Actomonas aquatica: one gene and its partner. The protein of the gene in region 2 interacts with the protein of the main gene of each other region in a pairwise test. Links are inferred from orthologs where the notes say so. Each region holds a gene or a part of one and is shown on either strand. Other genes may lie near its edges.

Region 1 (7,395 bases), 620 kb from region 2 along the record:
GCCTACCTGCACCGCAAGGAGGGCGACATCGGCAATGCCGGGTATTGGTATGCGCGGGCAGGCAAACCGGCGCAGGAGGCGGGTGTGTCGCTGGAGCGCGAGTGGGAGGCGATCGCGACGGAGTTGCTCGCTGGGGACTAGGGGATGGGGGCTGGGCTCTGGTGGCTGGGAGCTGAAAGCTGATGGCTGAGAGCTGGACTGCCGAGGGGGGGAGCGGCCGAGACGGCCGCTGCTACATTTTGGTCCTATTGTCCGCGGGCGTCGCGGAAGGGCGTGCGGGCGGAGCTGAGGAAGAGGGGCTCGTGACTGAGGGTGTCGTTGAGCAGGTCGCGGAGCTCGGTGGCGCGGGTGGTTTCGCCGAGGGCGTCGAGGAGGTCGGCGTCGGCGCCGTATTCGGAGAGCAGGCGCAGGCGCTCGTCCTGGTCGTAGAGCAGCATGGCGAAGGCTTCCTTGCCCATGCCGACGAGGGGCAGGGTGAAGCGGTTGAGGGCGAGCAGGGTGTCGCTCTTGAAGTAGCGCTTTACCGCGAGGTCGGCGAGGCCTTGGCGGGTGTGGATTTCGCGTTCGCTGAAAATGGGCGGACGGTTGCCTTCCACGACGACCCGGGGGAGGCGGACGATGCCGTTTTTGGGTTTGGGGAGGTCGGCCCAGGGATCGGTGTCGGCGGCGGTGGCGTCGGCGTCGGTGCCCTCCGCGGGTTTGGCGGGCGGATTGTATTTTGGCAGCGAAGCGGTGAGGGCGTCGGAGATTTCCGAGGAAAGGGCGCGCCGGGAAGGTGGTGGCTCTTGGGCGGGGAGGGTGGTGGTGGCGAGTGTCGCGAGTAAGAGGACGGCGGTAAGGAGCCGGGTAGGCGAGGCCACGTTGTCGCTTTGCTCCAACGCAGCTACCTGGGGAGGCTTAGCGTTGGGAGCCGGGGGCGCATGGGACGAGGCTCAGTTCCGTCCGGAGGTGCGGATGGCGGTCGGGGTGGGCAGGTAGTCCTGGCGGCCGAGGGTGTCGTGGGCCAGTTCCTTGAGTTCTTCGGCTTTCTCCTCGTCGCCCATAAAGGAGGCGTTTGCGGACTGGTCGTTGATCTCGTCGAGGAGGCGGAGGCGTTCGTCTTCCTGCCACATCATCATGGCCAGCTCTTCCTGGGTCATGGTGAGGAAGGGGATGTTAAATTTGTTCAACGCCTGCGAGGTGTCCGAAAAATAACGTTTCACGGCGATATCGGCGAGGCCCTTGTCGGTGTGGACTTCGCGTTCGGTGAAGACCGGGGGACGTTGACCTTCCACGACCACCTGCGGGAGGCGGACGATGCCGTTCTTGGGCTTGAGCATGAGGTCCTCGTCGACGCCGTCGTCCTCTTCCTTCTCCTCCTTGGGCGGAGGCGGGTTGAACTTCGGCATGGTGTCGGCGAGCGCCGAGGCGAGGTTGCTGGAAATGCCGCGTTTGCGATCCGAGGTGTCATCCTGCGCCGTGGTGATCGCGGCACTGGTGGTGGTGAGCAAGGCAATCAAGGTGAAGCGGGCAAGGGACATGGTTGGTAGGACCGGATTGAGCGGATTTGGTTCAAAATACGCGGAGCGACGGTGTGCGAGCTCGGGCCATAACCTTATCGTTTTGGGCTTCGGCGCAAGACCCGGGAGACGAGGCGGGGGAGGAAGCGTTGCAGGTAAACGGCGTAGATTTCGCGGCCGCCGATGAGGATTTCCTCCTTGTGGGCAGCGAGTTGCGGCAGGAGGCGGGCGGCGAAGGTGTCGGCGCTCATGGCGCGGGCCTGATTCTTGTCCATGCGGGCATGGCGGCCGCCGCTGGAGTCGAGGGCATGCAGGCTGATCTCCGTGCGCACGTAGCCCGGGCAAACGATGCTCACCCGCACGCCGGTGGGGTGCAGCTCGGCGCGCAGAGCGTTGTAGAAGCCGTGGAGGGCGTGTTTGGAGGCCGCGTAAGCCGAGCGGTGTGGGGTCGCAACGTAGCCGACGACGCTGCTCACGACCACGATGTGACCGGCCCCGCGGGTCGTGAGGTGGGGGAGCACGGCTTTGGTGAGGCCGACTTGGCCGAAGTAGTTCACCTCCATGATGCGGCGATCGACTTCGAGCGGCGTGTCGGCAGCGTCGCCACGCTGGCCGAGTCCGCCGTTGTTGATGAGGCGATCGAGGTGGCCGAAGCGCGCGAGCACGGTTTCAACGGCGGCGGGGAAGGTGCCGGTTGCGGTGAGATCGAGCGGGAGGACAAGGTGGCGCTCCGGGCCGCCGGGGACGGTGGCGGCGAGGGCCTGCAGCTCGGGTTCGCGGCGGGCGGAGAGGACGAGTTGCGCACCAGCGGCGGCGAGGGCGCGGGCGAGCGCGGCCCCGATGCCGGAGGAGGCGCCGGTGATCCAGATGACTTGGTCGGTGAAGGCGCTGGAGATTGGCACGGGGGGGCGAGGGCGGCTGTCGGGCGTAAAGCCCGACCCACAGAAGCGAGTGGTGATTAGCCGCGGGTTTGGCCGGTGCCGGTGACGACGTATTTGTAGGAGCAGAGCTCGGGCAGGCCCATGGGGCCGCGGGCGTGGAGGCGATCGGTGCTGATGCCGATCTCGGCGCCGAAGCCGAACTCGAAGCCGTCGTTGAAGCGGGTGGAGGCGTTCCAGAAGACGGCGGAGCTGTCGACGGCGGCTTGGAAGCGGGCGGCGGTGGCGGCGTCGGTCGTGATGATCGATTCGCTGTGGCCGGAGCTGTCGCGGTTGATTTGGGCGATGGCGTCGTCGACGGAATCGACGATGCGCACGGCCATCTTGAGGGCGAGGAACTCGGCTCGCAGGTCCTCGTCGGAGGCAATGCCGTGGGGAAGATTGGCGGTGCTGAGGATGGCGGCGGCGCGGCCATCGGCGACCAGTTCGACGCCGGCTTCGATGAGCGCGCTGGCGACCTGGGGGAGGAGCGTGGCGGCAACGTCGGCGTGCACGAGGAGTTGTTCGGCGGCGTTGCAGACGCCGGGGCGCTGGGTTTTGGCGTTGACCGTGATGGCGGAAGCGAGCGTCGGGTCGGCGGCTTTATCGAGGTAGATGCAGCAGACGCCGGTGTAGTGTTTGATGACCGGGATGGTGCTGTTTTGGGCGACGAAGCGGATGAGGCCCTCACCGCCGCGGGGGATGATGCAGTGGATGAGCTCGTCGAGCTTCAGCAAGGTGTTGAGCGCGGCGCGGTCGGTGGTGGGAATGAGTTGGATGGCCTCGGCGGGGAGGTCGGCCGCGGCGAGGGCTTCGGCGAGCAAGGCGGCGAAGGCGGTGTTGGTGTGGAAGATCTCCTTGCCGCCGCGGAGGATGGCGGCGTTGCCGGATTTGAGGCAGAGGATGGCGCAGTCGATGGTGACGTTGGGGCGGGCCTCGTAGATGATGCCGATCACGCCGATGGGCACGCGGCGCTTCTCGATGACGAGGCCGTTGGGGCGGGTGGTGGTTTCGAGGGCGGCGCCGACGGGATCGGGGAGGGCGGCGACTTGGCGCACGGATTCGGCGAGGTGGTCGAGGCGCTCGGGTGTGAGGGTGAGGCGATCGATCTGGGCGGCTGTGAGGCCATTGGCTTCGGCGGCGTCGAGGTCGAGTTTATTGGCCGCGATGAGGCGCTCGGAGGCGGCCGGCAGGAGGGTGGCGAGGTGTTCGAGCGCGGCGTTTTTCTGCGCGGTCGGAGCCGTGGCCAACGCGTAGGAAGCGGCGCGGGCTTGTTGGGCGATCGTGGTGACTTGTTGGGCGAGCTCGTCGGACATGGGTAAAAAAGGGGAGGCAGAAGGTGCCGACGGATCAAACGGAAGACACGGAAAAAAGCGCAAGCGGCGGGCCCGCGTGCCGGATGAGGCAGGCGCCGAAGTGACGCCACCGGCAAGACCCCAAACCCCGGCGAGACTGCACCAAGTTGTCACCCATTAGGTGACACTTTTACATTTGGGGTTATGTAAAGTGCTGAGTGATAAGGGTGGGTTCGAATGTGGGGCTGAAAATCTTGTCACCTAATAGGTGACAACTTGGCGAGGGGATGGGCGCTGGGGGAGCGGGGCGCGGGCGTGGGGAGGCGGGCGGGGGCGATCAGTCGATGGCGTAGATTTCGACGAGGGCGATGCCGGTGGTGTCGGCGGCGCCGCGGATGAGGGCGCTGTAGGGGCCGGGTTCGAGTTCGACGATGGCGGCGGCGTCTTTGGCGGCGGGGCCGAGCGGGAAGGCGCCGAGTTGGTCCATGGTGGTGTCGAGTTCGGCGGCGTTGGCGGCGCGGAACCAGTCGTCGTTGAGGGCGAGGCGTTGGAAGGTTTGGTTGGCGTCGAGTTGGCCGACTTCGAGCACGGGATCGGCGAGGGTGCCGGCGACGCCGAAGCTGCCGAGGGTGGGGCCGATGGCGCGGATGAGCAGGCGGCGCGGCACGGTGCCCGGGATGACGAAGCCGGCGATGAGCAGGTCGGTGCCGGTGCCGACGAAGCCGCGGCTGGAGAGGTTGACGACGCGCGGGCCGGTGGCGCCGTTGGCGAGGTCGTAGAGTTCGAAGAGGATGAGTTTGGCGTCGTTGGTGGGGTTGGGCGTGAGGGCGCTGTAGACGCCGGCGGTGAGGTCGACGCGCAGGGCTGAGTCGGCGCTGTCGGGCGTGAGGGCAAAGGCCCCGACGGAGGACGCGGCGGCGGTGACGGTGGTGGCGTCCCAATCGTCGTTGGAGTGGCGCAGGACGCTGTCGTTGCCGACGCGTTCGTAGAGTTCGAGGGTCGGATCGGGCAGGAAGGTGGTGAGGCCGAATGGGGCGAGTCCGGGGCCGACGGCGCGCAGGAGAACGAATTTGGAGCTGGAGCCGGAGAGCACGAAGCCGGAGGAGAGGGCGTTGGCGCCGGCGCCGGTGCCGGTGCGGGTGGAGAGGTTGGACAGGCCGGTGAAGGCGGGCGGGGTGGCGTCGACGACGACGGTGGCGGCGCGGCTGGTGGCGGTGCCTTGGGTGTTGGTGATGGTGGCGGTGTAGCGGCCGGCGTCGGCGCCCGAGACGTTGGTGAGCGTGAGGGGGGCGGCGGTGGCTCCGGGGATCGGCACGCCGCTGTGGGACCATTGGTAAGTGAGCGGCGGTGTGCCGGTGACGTCGACGCTGAGGGTGGTGTCGGCGCCGGGGGCGAGCAGGCGGGCGTTGGGGTGGAGTTCGATGGTGGGCGCGGCGACGGTGGGATCGGCGGCGACCTGGAGTTCATACCAAAGCGTATCGGCGGCGGAGCCGAAGGTTAGGCGTGCGCCGGTGGAGGTGGCCGTGACGGTGAGTGCGGTGGTGCGGTTGCCGGTGGGATCGAGCGCCCAGGCACTGACGCGGCTGGCGGGGTGGGGAATGTCGAGGGTGAGGGGGACGGTTTCGACGAGAACGGGCGCGCTGCCCCAATTGGTGCCGAGGGAGGTTTGGGTGGCATCGGTCCATTGTTGGCCGGTGTTCATTTGCTCGCCGGTGAGGATGACGAGGGCGGTGAAGCCGAGGGAGGATTGTAGGGAATCGCCGGATACGGTGGTGACGCCGGCGGTGAGCCAATCGAGACGAGTGTCGCCGGGAGTGAAGACCCAGCCATCGAGGTCGAAGCTGCGGCCCTCGGCGAACCCCCAGAGCGCTTTGGTGCGCGGAGTGTCGACGGTGACGACGCCGCGGTCGGCGATGGCGTTGTCCCAGATGAGCTGGCCGGTATCGGCGGTGAGCACGTCGGCGGTGGGGGCGGCGGGCACGCCGGTGAAGGGGGCGTTCACATCGAGGGCGACGCGGGATTCAAAACCGTGGCGCGGGGAGAGGCCGAGGTGGTGGCCGTCACCGACGGCCCAGGCGCGACCGGCGAGGGTGGCTTGAAGTTGGGCGTCGGCGTCGAAGCCGATGGTGACGTGGGAGTTGGCGGGGCTGACGTCGCCGCGGCGGAAGAGGTGCGCGGCGAGCAGGACATTGGCCATCTTGGCCGGGTCGGTGTCCATGGCGAAGAAGCCGTCGACGTAGCCGCGATCCCAGGCGCCGGCGCCGTAGTCGAAGAACCAGAAACCGTCCCAGTCCTGGAAGGCGCCGTAGGCGGCGGGAATGAGTGGGCCCTCGGCGCGGTAGTGGCTGGGGGCGGGGTGCTGGTATTCGGTGTTGAAGAAGGGTTTCCCGGCGACGCGTTGGCGGGCGAAAGCGCCGACGTGACTGGTGGTGGTGTTCACCGCGGAGGTGTTGTCGATATACCAATCGGACTGATCCCAGGCGACGTTGGGAAAGACGGGGTGCTCCCAGTAAAAATGGGAGTCGACGGCGTCGAGGCGGGCTTGATTGCCGGCGGGGCTGTTGGCGACGATGGTCCCGAAGACGATGCCGGGGTAGCCGAGCTCGTCCTTGATAAATGAATACATGGTATCCCAGTAGGTCTGCTCGCTGGCGATGAGGTAGCGGAACCAGTCGGTTTGTTGGGCGACGGTGGCGGAGCCGCCGGTTTTGAGCAGGGCCGGGATGTTGGCGGCCTCGAGGGATACGCCGTCGGGCAGGCTGCCGGCGGAGCCGCCGGTGGTGAAGGAGACGGCGGCGATTTCGACGGAGCCGGTGCGGTTGCCGAAGCCGTTGAAGTTGAGGCGCACGGCGGGTTCGTCGGCGGTGGCGACGAAGGTGGCGGAGAATTCCTGCCAGTCGGCGGTGAGGGTGGCGCTACCGATCGGGTAGAGGGCGGCGTAGTCACCGCCGGCGCGGCCGATGACGCCGTTGAGGGGGAAGCCGTCGTTCGAGCGGGCCCAGAAGGAAGCGGTGTAGATCTGGCCGGCGGAGAGGGCGTTGCCGGCTTGGTTGAGCTGGACGTGCCAGGCGGCGGAGCCGGCGGTGGTGACGGAAATGCGCAGGGCGGGGGTGTTGCCGGTGAAGGTGGAAGCGGCGGTGGTGGTGGCGACGGCGGAGTCGTGTTGCTCGAAGTTCCAGCTGGCGGCGCCGGCGGCGAAGTCGGCATTGGCGAGGAGTTGGGGACCGAGCGGTTCGTTGACGGCGTTCCAGCCGGTGAGGAGGGCAGCGGTGTCGGCGTAGCGGGTGGCGAGCCAAGCGTTCCAGTGGTCGCGTAGTTGGTCGGCGAATACGGAGGGGAGGGCGTCGAGGGTGCCGTCGTGCCAGGCTTGGAGGAAGCCGTATTCGTTGAGGATTTCGACGAAGGCGACGGCGGGGTCGGCGACGAGGGGCGTGTTGGCGCGGTGCGGGTTGGGGGCGGTCAGCAGGTTGCGGGCGTATTCCTGCTGGAGGGTGAGCATGTGGTCGTTGAAGAAGCTGAGACACTGTTGCTCCTTCCATTCGAGTTCGGCCACGGCGGCGGGGAAACCGTCGTTGGGGTAAAACTGGCGCGACACGAGCAGGTTCATGTCGGTGTAGATGCCGGCGGTGGCGAGGGCGGCGACGAAGTGGTGGAGGCGGTCGAGGTGGGTGGCGCTGAGGTTGC
Region 2 (7,473 bases):
CGACGAAATCGCGGCGCGCACCGGCAAGCTGCCCGCCGATTGGCAGGCTCGCCTGCCCAACGGCAGTGCGCCCTACACCTCGACGATCGTGTTTCTGGTGCGCAAAGGAAACCCGCTCGGCATCAAAGATTGGGACGACCTCGTGAAACCGGGCGTCGCCGTGATCACACCCAATCCCAAGACCAGCGGCGGCGCACGCTGGAACTACCTCGCCGCCTGGGCGTATGCAGAATCCCGTTACGGCAGTGCCGACGCCGCGCGCGACTTCGTGGCCCGCCTGTTCAAAAACGTGCCGGTGCTCGACAGCGGCGCGCGTGGGGCGACCATCACCTTCACCCAGCGGGGCATCGGTGACGTGTTTCTCTCTTGGGAAAACGAAGCCTTTCTCGCCCTCAACGAGCTGGGGCAGGGCGAGTTTGAAATCGTCGTGCCTTCACTGAGCATCCTGGCCCAGCCGCCGGTGACCCTGGTCGATGCCAACGCCGAGCGCAAAGGCGTGCGCGCGGTCGCCGAGGCCTACCTCGAATACCTCTACTCGCCCGTCGGGCAACGCATCGCGGCCAAGCACTACTATCGTCCGCTCCATCCCGAACAGGCCGATGCGGCCGACGTGGCGCGGTTCCCGGCGGTGCAACTCGTCACGGTCGATGAGGCCTTTGGCGGTTGGCAGAACGCGCAACGCACGCACTTCGCCGATGGTGGGGTGTTTGACCAGATCTACCTGCCATGAGCACCGCCGCACCCACGCTGTCCACGCGGCGGATCCTGCCGGGCTTTCGGCTCACGCTGGGATTCACCGTCGCTTACCTGAGCCTGATCGTGCTCATCCCGCTGTCGGCAACTTTCCTGCAATCAGCCGGGCTGGGCTGGGCCGATTTCTGGGCGGCGATCAGCTCGCCGCGGGTCGTGGCCTCGTATCGGCTCAGCTTCGGAGCGGCGCTGGTGGCCGCCGCGCTTAATGTCGTCTTCGGCGTGATCGCGGCGTGGGTGCTGGTGCGTTACCCCTTCCCGGGCCGGCGCCTGGTGGACGCCTTGGTCGACCTGCCGTTTGCGCTGCCGACGGCGGTCGCCGGTATCGCGTTGACCACGCTCTATGCGCCCAACGGTTGGCTGGGCGCGCCGCTGGCGCAGCTCGGGATTCCGGTGGCCTACACCGCCACCGGGGTCGGCGTTGCGCTGACGTTCATCGGCCTGCCCTTTGTCATTCGCACCGTGCAACCGGTGCTCGAAGAGCTCGAGCCGGAGTTGGAGGAAGCCGCCGCCAGCCTCGGTGCCACCCGCGCGCAAACCCTGCGACGGGTCGTGCTGCCGGCGCTGCGGCCGGCCATCCTCACGGGCTTTGCCTTGGCCTTCGCCCGGGCGGTCGGCGAATACGGCTCGGTCGTTTTCATCGCGGGCAACATGCCGATGAAGACCGAGATCACGCCGCTGCTCATCATCACCAAACTCGAGCAATACGATACCGCCGGCGCGACCGCGCTCGCTGTGGCCATGCTGCTGCTGTCCTTCGCGCTGCTGCTCGCGATCAACCTCCTCCAGGCCTGGGCGCGTCGCCAGGGCCGCTGAACCGTCGTTCCCCGTTCCTCCTCCTCTATCTGTTATGGCAACCTCACTTGTAACCCGAATGGCGGCGAGCCCCGCGACCGCCCAGCGGCGACCGGCGCTGCAGGATCCTCGCTGGCTGCGCTGGTCGCTGCTCGGCACCACGCTCGTCTTCATCGCGCTGTTCCTGCTGCTCCCGCTGTTGATCGTGTTCTCCGAAGCACTGCGGCTGGGCCTCGGAGCCTACTGGGAAAGTTTTCTTGATCCCGACGCCCTGGCGGCGATCCGGCTCACGCTGACTGCGGCGGCCATCGCGGTGCCGCTCAATCTCGTCTTCGGCGTGTGTGCGGCGTGGGCGGTGACCAAGTTTGAGTTTCCGGGCAAGAGCCTGCTCATCACGCTCATCGACCTGCCGTTTGCCGTTTCGCCGGTGATCTCCGGCCTCGTCTACGTGCTCATGTTCGGGCTGCACGGCTGGATCGGCCCGTGGCTGGTTGAGCACGACATCCAGATCATCTTTGCGGTGCCCGGCATTGTGCTCGCCACCGTCTTCGTGACCTTTCCGTTTGTGGCGCGGGAGCTCATCCCGCTCATGCAGGCGCAGGGGAGCGATGAGGAACTCGCGGCGCTCACGCTCGGCGCGAGCGGCTGGCAGACGTTTTGGCGGGTGACGCTGCCCAACATCCGCTGGGGCCTGCTCTACGGCGTGATCCTGTGCAACGCGCGGGCGATGGGCGAGTTTGGCGCCGTATCCGTGGTCTCAGGACACATTCGCGGCGAGACCAATACCATGCCGCTGCACGTCGAGATCCTCTACAACGAATACAACCTGCAGGCCGCCTTTGCGGTGGCCTCGTTGCTTACTCTGCTGGCGCTCGTGTCGCTCGCCCTGAAGGGCCTGGTCGAGTGGCGGCATCGCTCCCAATCCGTGAATCCCTGAACGCCTCCTCCCATGAGTATCGAAGTCACCCACCTCCGCAAAACATTCGGCGCCTACACCGCGTTGGACGACGTCTCGCTCAGCGTGAAGCCGGGCCAGCTCACCGCGTTGCTCGGTCCCTCGGGATCGGGCAAGACGACCCTGTTGCGCATCATCGCCGGTCTGGAGTTTGCCGATCCCGGCAGCGGGGCGGTGTGCCTCGACGGACAGGACGTCACGGCACTCGGGCCGGGCGAGCGCGGCATCGGTTTTGTGTTTCAGCACTACGCGCTGTTTCGGCACCTCACGGTGTTTGAGAATGTCGCCTTTGGCCTTTCGGTGCGGCCCCGGCGCGAGCGGCCGTCGCGGGCGGAGGTCCGCGATCGGGTGCAGCGGCTCTTGCAACTCGTGCAACTCGACGGATTGGCGCAGCGCCTGCCGACGCAGCTCTCGGGCGGGCAACGTCAGCGGGTGGCCTTGGCGCGGGCGCTCGCCATCGAGCCCAAGGTATTGCTGCTCGACGAGCCGTTTGGCGCGCTCGACGCCAAGGTGCGCAAGGAACTGCGGCGCTGGTTGCGGCAATTCCACGAGGAGGTGAACCTCACGACGCTCTTCGTGACCCACGACCAGGAGGAGGCGCTGGAGATCGCCGACGAGGTGGTCGTCATGAACAACGCCCGTATCGAACAGGTGGGCGCCCCGCAGACCGTTTACGACCAGCCGGCGTCGCCCTTTGTGATCGAGTTCCTCGGCAACGTGAATCGGCTGGCGGCGGGCGTGTCGGTCGGCCCGCGGCCCGCCGGCGCGGACACGCTCTACGTGCGACCGCACGACGTGGATATCCGCCGCGGCGCCGATGCAGCCGGCACCCACGCGCTGCCGGTCAAGGTGCTGCACATCTTCGCCGCCGGCAGCACGGGGCGGGTGGTGTTGCGTCGACTCGACACCGGCGAGGCCTTTGAGGCCGAGCTGTCGCGCGGGCGTCTCGCCGAGCTCGACCTGCGCGCGGGCGAGGCGGCCTGGGTGGTGTTTCGGCATGTCCGACTTTTCCCCGATGGCCGTTACACGGAGGCGGATTTGCGCGGATCCGAGATCGCTGTTTCGTGAACTGCAGGGATTTCGCAAAATTCGTTAGACAATGAATCATGAGTAAGTTTAGTAATTTAATTCTAATTTAAACCTCCCCCTACCATGGCCCGTATCCACAACGACATCACTGAAACCATCGGCAACACGCCCCTCGTGCGTCTCAACCGCACGGCCCAGAAGCACGGCGCGGTGGCCGACGTCCTCCTCAAACTCGAGTTTTTCAACCCGCTCTCCTCGGTGAAGGACCGCATCGGTTTCGCGATGATCGATGACGCGCTCAAGAGCGGTAAGATCAACGAGAACACCGTGCTCATCGAGCCGACCTCGGGTAACACGGGTATCGCGCTGGCCTTCGTGGCCGCAGCCAAGGGCCTGAAGCTCATCCTTACCATGCCGGAGACCATGAGCATGGAGCGCCGCAAACTCCTCAAGGTGCTGGGCGCGCGTCTCATCCTCACCGAGGGGCCGAAGGGCATGAAGGGCGCCATCGCCAAGGCGGAGGAGCTCGCCGCGCAGATCCCGAATGCGGTTATCCTGCAACAGTTTGCCAACCCGTCCAACCCGGCCGTGCACCGTCGCACCACCGCCGAGGAAATCTGGAATGACACCGATGGTGCGGTCGACTTCGTGGTCGCGGGCATCGGCACCGGCGGCACCATCACCGGTGTCGGCGAAGTGCTGAAGGAGAAGAAGGCCGACGTGAAAGTCATCGCAGTCGAGCCGGCCTCTTCGCCGGTATTGTCCGGTGGCAACCCGGGCCCGCACAAGCTGCAGGGCATCGGTGCCGGCTTCGTGCCCGACGTGCTCAACACCAAGGTTTACGACGAGGTCATCACGGTGAAGGAGGAAGACTCCGGTCCGATCTCCAAGGAAGTGTCGCAGCTCGACGGTATCCCGATCGGCATCTCCTCGGGCGCCATCACCTGGGCGGCTTTGGAGCTGGCCAAGAAGCCGGAAAACGCCGGCAAGACGATCGTGGCGATCATCCCGTCCTGCTCGGAGCGTTACCTGTCCACTTGGCTTTTCGCCGATGTGAATACGGACAGTGATTCGCTGGACGACCTCATCAACAGCTGATCTAATTTAAACATCCCCGGTTTCGCCCCAGCGGAATCGGGCTTCCTAACCCCAAGCCGGTCCCGGCTCTCGGTCTGCAAATGGCCGGGAGCCGGGACTCTGCTTTTGGGGGGAGGGACAAAATTGACATGATGTGCCGCCGGACCGGATGTCGGGCGTAAAGCCCGACCCACAAATGAGTTACTTTCCTAGGGTGGGTCGGGCTTTACGCCCGACAGCGTTTCCATCTGTAAACTATGCGCTGTGATGTCCGAACCCTCCGCCGCCAACGCCTATTTGGCCGACCATGTCGCGTTGCTGCGCTCCAGCTTTCGGCAGCTGACCGGGCGGGAGTTGCTCTCGCTCGACGCTGCGGAAGCAGAGGCCTCACCCGCGGCGATTGCGGAGGCTTTGTATCGGGCGCCGTTTGTGGTGCTGTCGCATGGCACCGAGGTCGATCCGGTTTTTAACTACGCCAATCTCACCGCGCAGTGCGTGTTTGAGATGAGCTGGGCGGAGATCACGCAGTTGCCGTCACGTTTTTCGGCCGAGCCAGTGAGCCGAGAGGAGCGGGCCCAACTGCTGGAGCGGGTGAGCAGCCACGGTTTCATCGATGACTATCGCGGTGTGCGCATTTCCGCGACGGGGCGCCGCTTTTGGATCGAGCAAGCCACGGTCTGGAATGTGAGCGACGCCACGGGGGCGGCCTGCGGTCAGGCGGCGACCTTTGCGCAGTGGACGCCGCTGGCGGAGTAAAGCGGTGACGTTGGGCGGCGGACCGGCTCAGCCGTGGAAGGGCCAGATGATCGGCACGACCGTGAGCGCCATGCCAAAACACAGCGCGTTCATGGGCAGACCAATTTTGAGGAAGTCGGTGAAGCGGTAGCCACCGACGCCATACACGTAGGTGTTGGTCTGATACCCGATGGGCGTCGAAAACGCGGCGGAGGCGGCGAAGGTGACGGCCACGATGAAGGGGCGGGCATCCACGCCCATTTCGGCGGCGACGCGCAACGCGATGGGCGCCATAAGGGCGGCGATGGCGTTGTTGGAGAGGATCTCGGTCAGCACCATGGTGGTGAGGTAGATCGCGCCCAAGGCCACGAGCGGACGGTAGTCCAGCGGCGCGAGCCCGTTGACGCCATCGACGAGGTGAGTGGCGAGCCAAGACGCGGCGCCGGTGCGTTCGAGGGCGAGGCCCATGCCCAGCATGCCGAAGATCAGGAAGATGAGGTTCCACTCCACGGCGGCGTAGGCCTCCTTGGACTTGAGCACGCCGGCGACGAGCAGCACGACGCAGCCGGTAACGGCGGCGACTTCGATGGGCGCGATGCCGAAGGTGGCGGCGGCGATGACGGCGGCGATCACGCCGATGACGAGGGCGATTTTACCGCTGGCTGATTTGGCCGGCGTGCGGGCGCGATCAAACAGCATGAGGTCATCGCTGTTGCGCAGGCGATCGATGGCTTGGTCGGTGCCCATCATGAGCAACACGTCACCCGGTTCGATGGGCAGGGTTTCGATGGCCGAGCGGACGTTGCGGCCCTTGCGGTGCATGGCGATGGGCACGATGCGGAAGCGCTGGCGGAAGTTCACGCCGCGCACGGTTTGACCGACGAGGGCGGATTGCGGCGTGACGACGGCTTCGACGAGGGAACCCTCCTGAGCGGCGATCTGTTCGAGACCGAGTTGGAGGTCGGCGACCAAGTCGATGCCCTCGACGCTGCGGGTGTGGGCGATGCCCTTGGGGCGGCAGGAAAGGATCATGCGGTCGCCCGGCTGCAGCTTGGTTTCGGTGGGATCCAGCGGAATGGCGACGCCGTTGCGCACGATTTCGAGCACGCGCACGCCGCGGGCTTTTTTGAGACCGGATTCGTTGATGGTTTTGCCGGCGAGCGGGGAGTTGGCCTGAATGAAGGCCTCGGTGATGTATTCGCGGCGTTCTTCGTCGGTGAGGATGTCGGTCAACATCTCGCGCACCGGCAGGACGCGTTTGCCGACGATGGCGAGGTAGAAGGCGCCGATGATGGCGGTGGGCACGCCGAGCCAGGCGATCTCAAACAGGCTGAAGGCGCGCTCGCCGTGGGAGACCGCGATGCCGTTGACGATGAGGTTGGTGCTGGTGCCGACGAGCGTGCAGGTGCCGCCGAGGACAGCGGCGTAGGAGAGCGGGATGAGCAGCTTCGACGGTGCCAGCTTCATCTTGCGGGCGAGGCCCAGCACGACCGGCAGGAACACCACCACGACCGGGGTGTTGTTGACGAAGGCCGAGAGGGTGGCGACGAAGGCCACCATCACGATGATCACGACTGGGTAGGGCAGGTTGCCGGCGCGATCGACCAAGGTGGAGATGCGATCGATGAGGCCGCATTTCACCAGCGCCGCGCTGAGCACAAACATGGCGCCAACCGTGATGGGCGCGGGATTGGAGAAGACCGTGAGCGCTTCCTGAGCCGGCAGGAGCCCGGTCACCATGAGGGTGGCGAAGAGCGTCAACGCGGTGACGTCGGGCGGGAATTTTTCCCACACGAAGCTCGCGAGGGTCAGCACGAGGAGGACAAAGATGAGAGCAATTTCCCAAGTCATGGGCGCGAAGGGCGGAGACTAGGTGGTGCGAGCGAGACGTCCCAGCCCAATTTTCAGGCTACGGAGGCCGCGCGAGCGGAACCTTCACTCTGGCGATACCAGAGGACGAATACCCAGGTAAGGGCGAGAAAGGTCACGAAGACATTGCTCAGTTTCATGATCGCGCCGGCCAGCAACTGGTCGTCCATCGGGGTGAAGCCATCGATGAGGCGCGGGGCAAATTCGTAGGTCGGATAAAGGATGTCGTTCGAGAAGGTGATGAACGCAAAAAGCGGCGTGAG

Evidence for each region. The genes of interacting proteins can lie anywhere in the genome.
Region 1: the proteins of K1X11_RS22355 (region 2) and K1X11_RS19985 interact in binary tests that used the Escherichia coli proteins (3 or more experiments, as listed by UniProt). The link is inferred for Actomonas aquatica from one-to-one orthologs.

What each region holds. Positions count from the first base shown.
Region 1 is NZ_CP139781.1:5,228,224-5,235,618, forward strand. What follows is about bases 1,596-4,473. They hold K1X11_RS19985 (glutamate-5-semialdehyde dehydrogenase), read right to left. Parts: upstream 3,733-4,473; coding sequence 2,458-3,732; downstream 1,596-2,457. Other genes in these bases: K1X11_RS19980 (SDR family oxidoreductase), read right to left, coding at 1,596-2,401; K1X11_RS19990 (carbohydrate binding domain-containing protein), read right to left, coding at 4,049-4,473. Outside these bases: K1X11_RS19965 (hypothetical protein), read left to right, coding at 1-141; K1X11_RS19970 (hypothetical protein), read right to left, coding at 246-860; K1X11_RS19975 (hypothetical protein), read right to left, coding at 933-1,520; more of K1X11_RS19980, read right to left, coding at 1,595-1,595; more of K1X11_RS19990, read right to left, coding at 4,474-7,395. UniProt on the Escherichia coli protein: Catalyzes the NADPH-dependent reduction of L-glutamate 5-phosphate into L-glutamate 5-semialdehyde and phosphate. The product spontaneously undergoes cyclization to form 1-pyrroline-5-carboxylate.
Region 2 is NZ_CP139781.1:5,844,458-5,851,930, forward strand. The notes cover bases 1,576-4,531. They hold K1X11_RS22355 (sulfate/molybdate ABC transporter ATP-binding protein), read left to right. Parts: upstream 1,576-2,494; coding sequence 2,495-3,568; downstream 3,569-4,531. Other genes in these bases: cysW (sulfate ABC transporter permease subunit CysW), read left to right, coding at 1,601-2,482; cysK (cysteine synthase A), read left to right, coding at 3,653-4,531. Also shown: K1X11_RS22340 (sulfate ABC transporter substrate-binding protein), read left to right, coding at 1-730; sulfate ABC transporter permease subunit CysT, read left to right, coding at 727-1,566; more of cysK, read left to right, coding at 4,532-4,627; K1X11_RS22365 (MEKHLA domain-containing protein), read left to right, coding at 4,874-5,362; K1X11_RS22370 (SLC13 family permease), read right to left, coding at 5,390-7,192; K1X11_RS22375 (cytochrome c oxidase assembly protein), read right to left, coding at 7,246-7,473. UniProt on the Escherichia coli protein: Part of the ABC transporter complex CysAWTP involved in sulfate/thiosulfate import. Responsible for energy coupling to the transport system.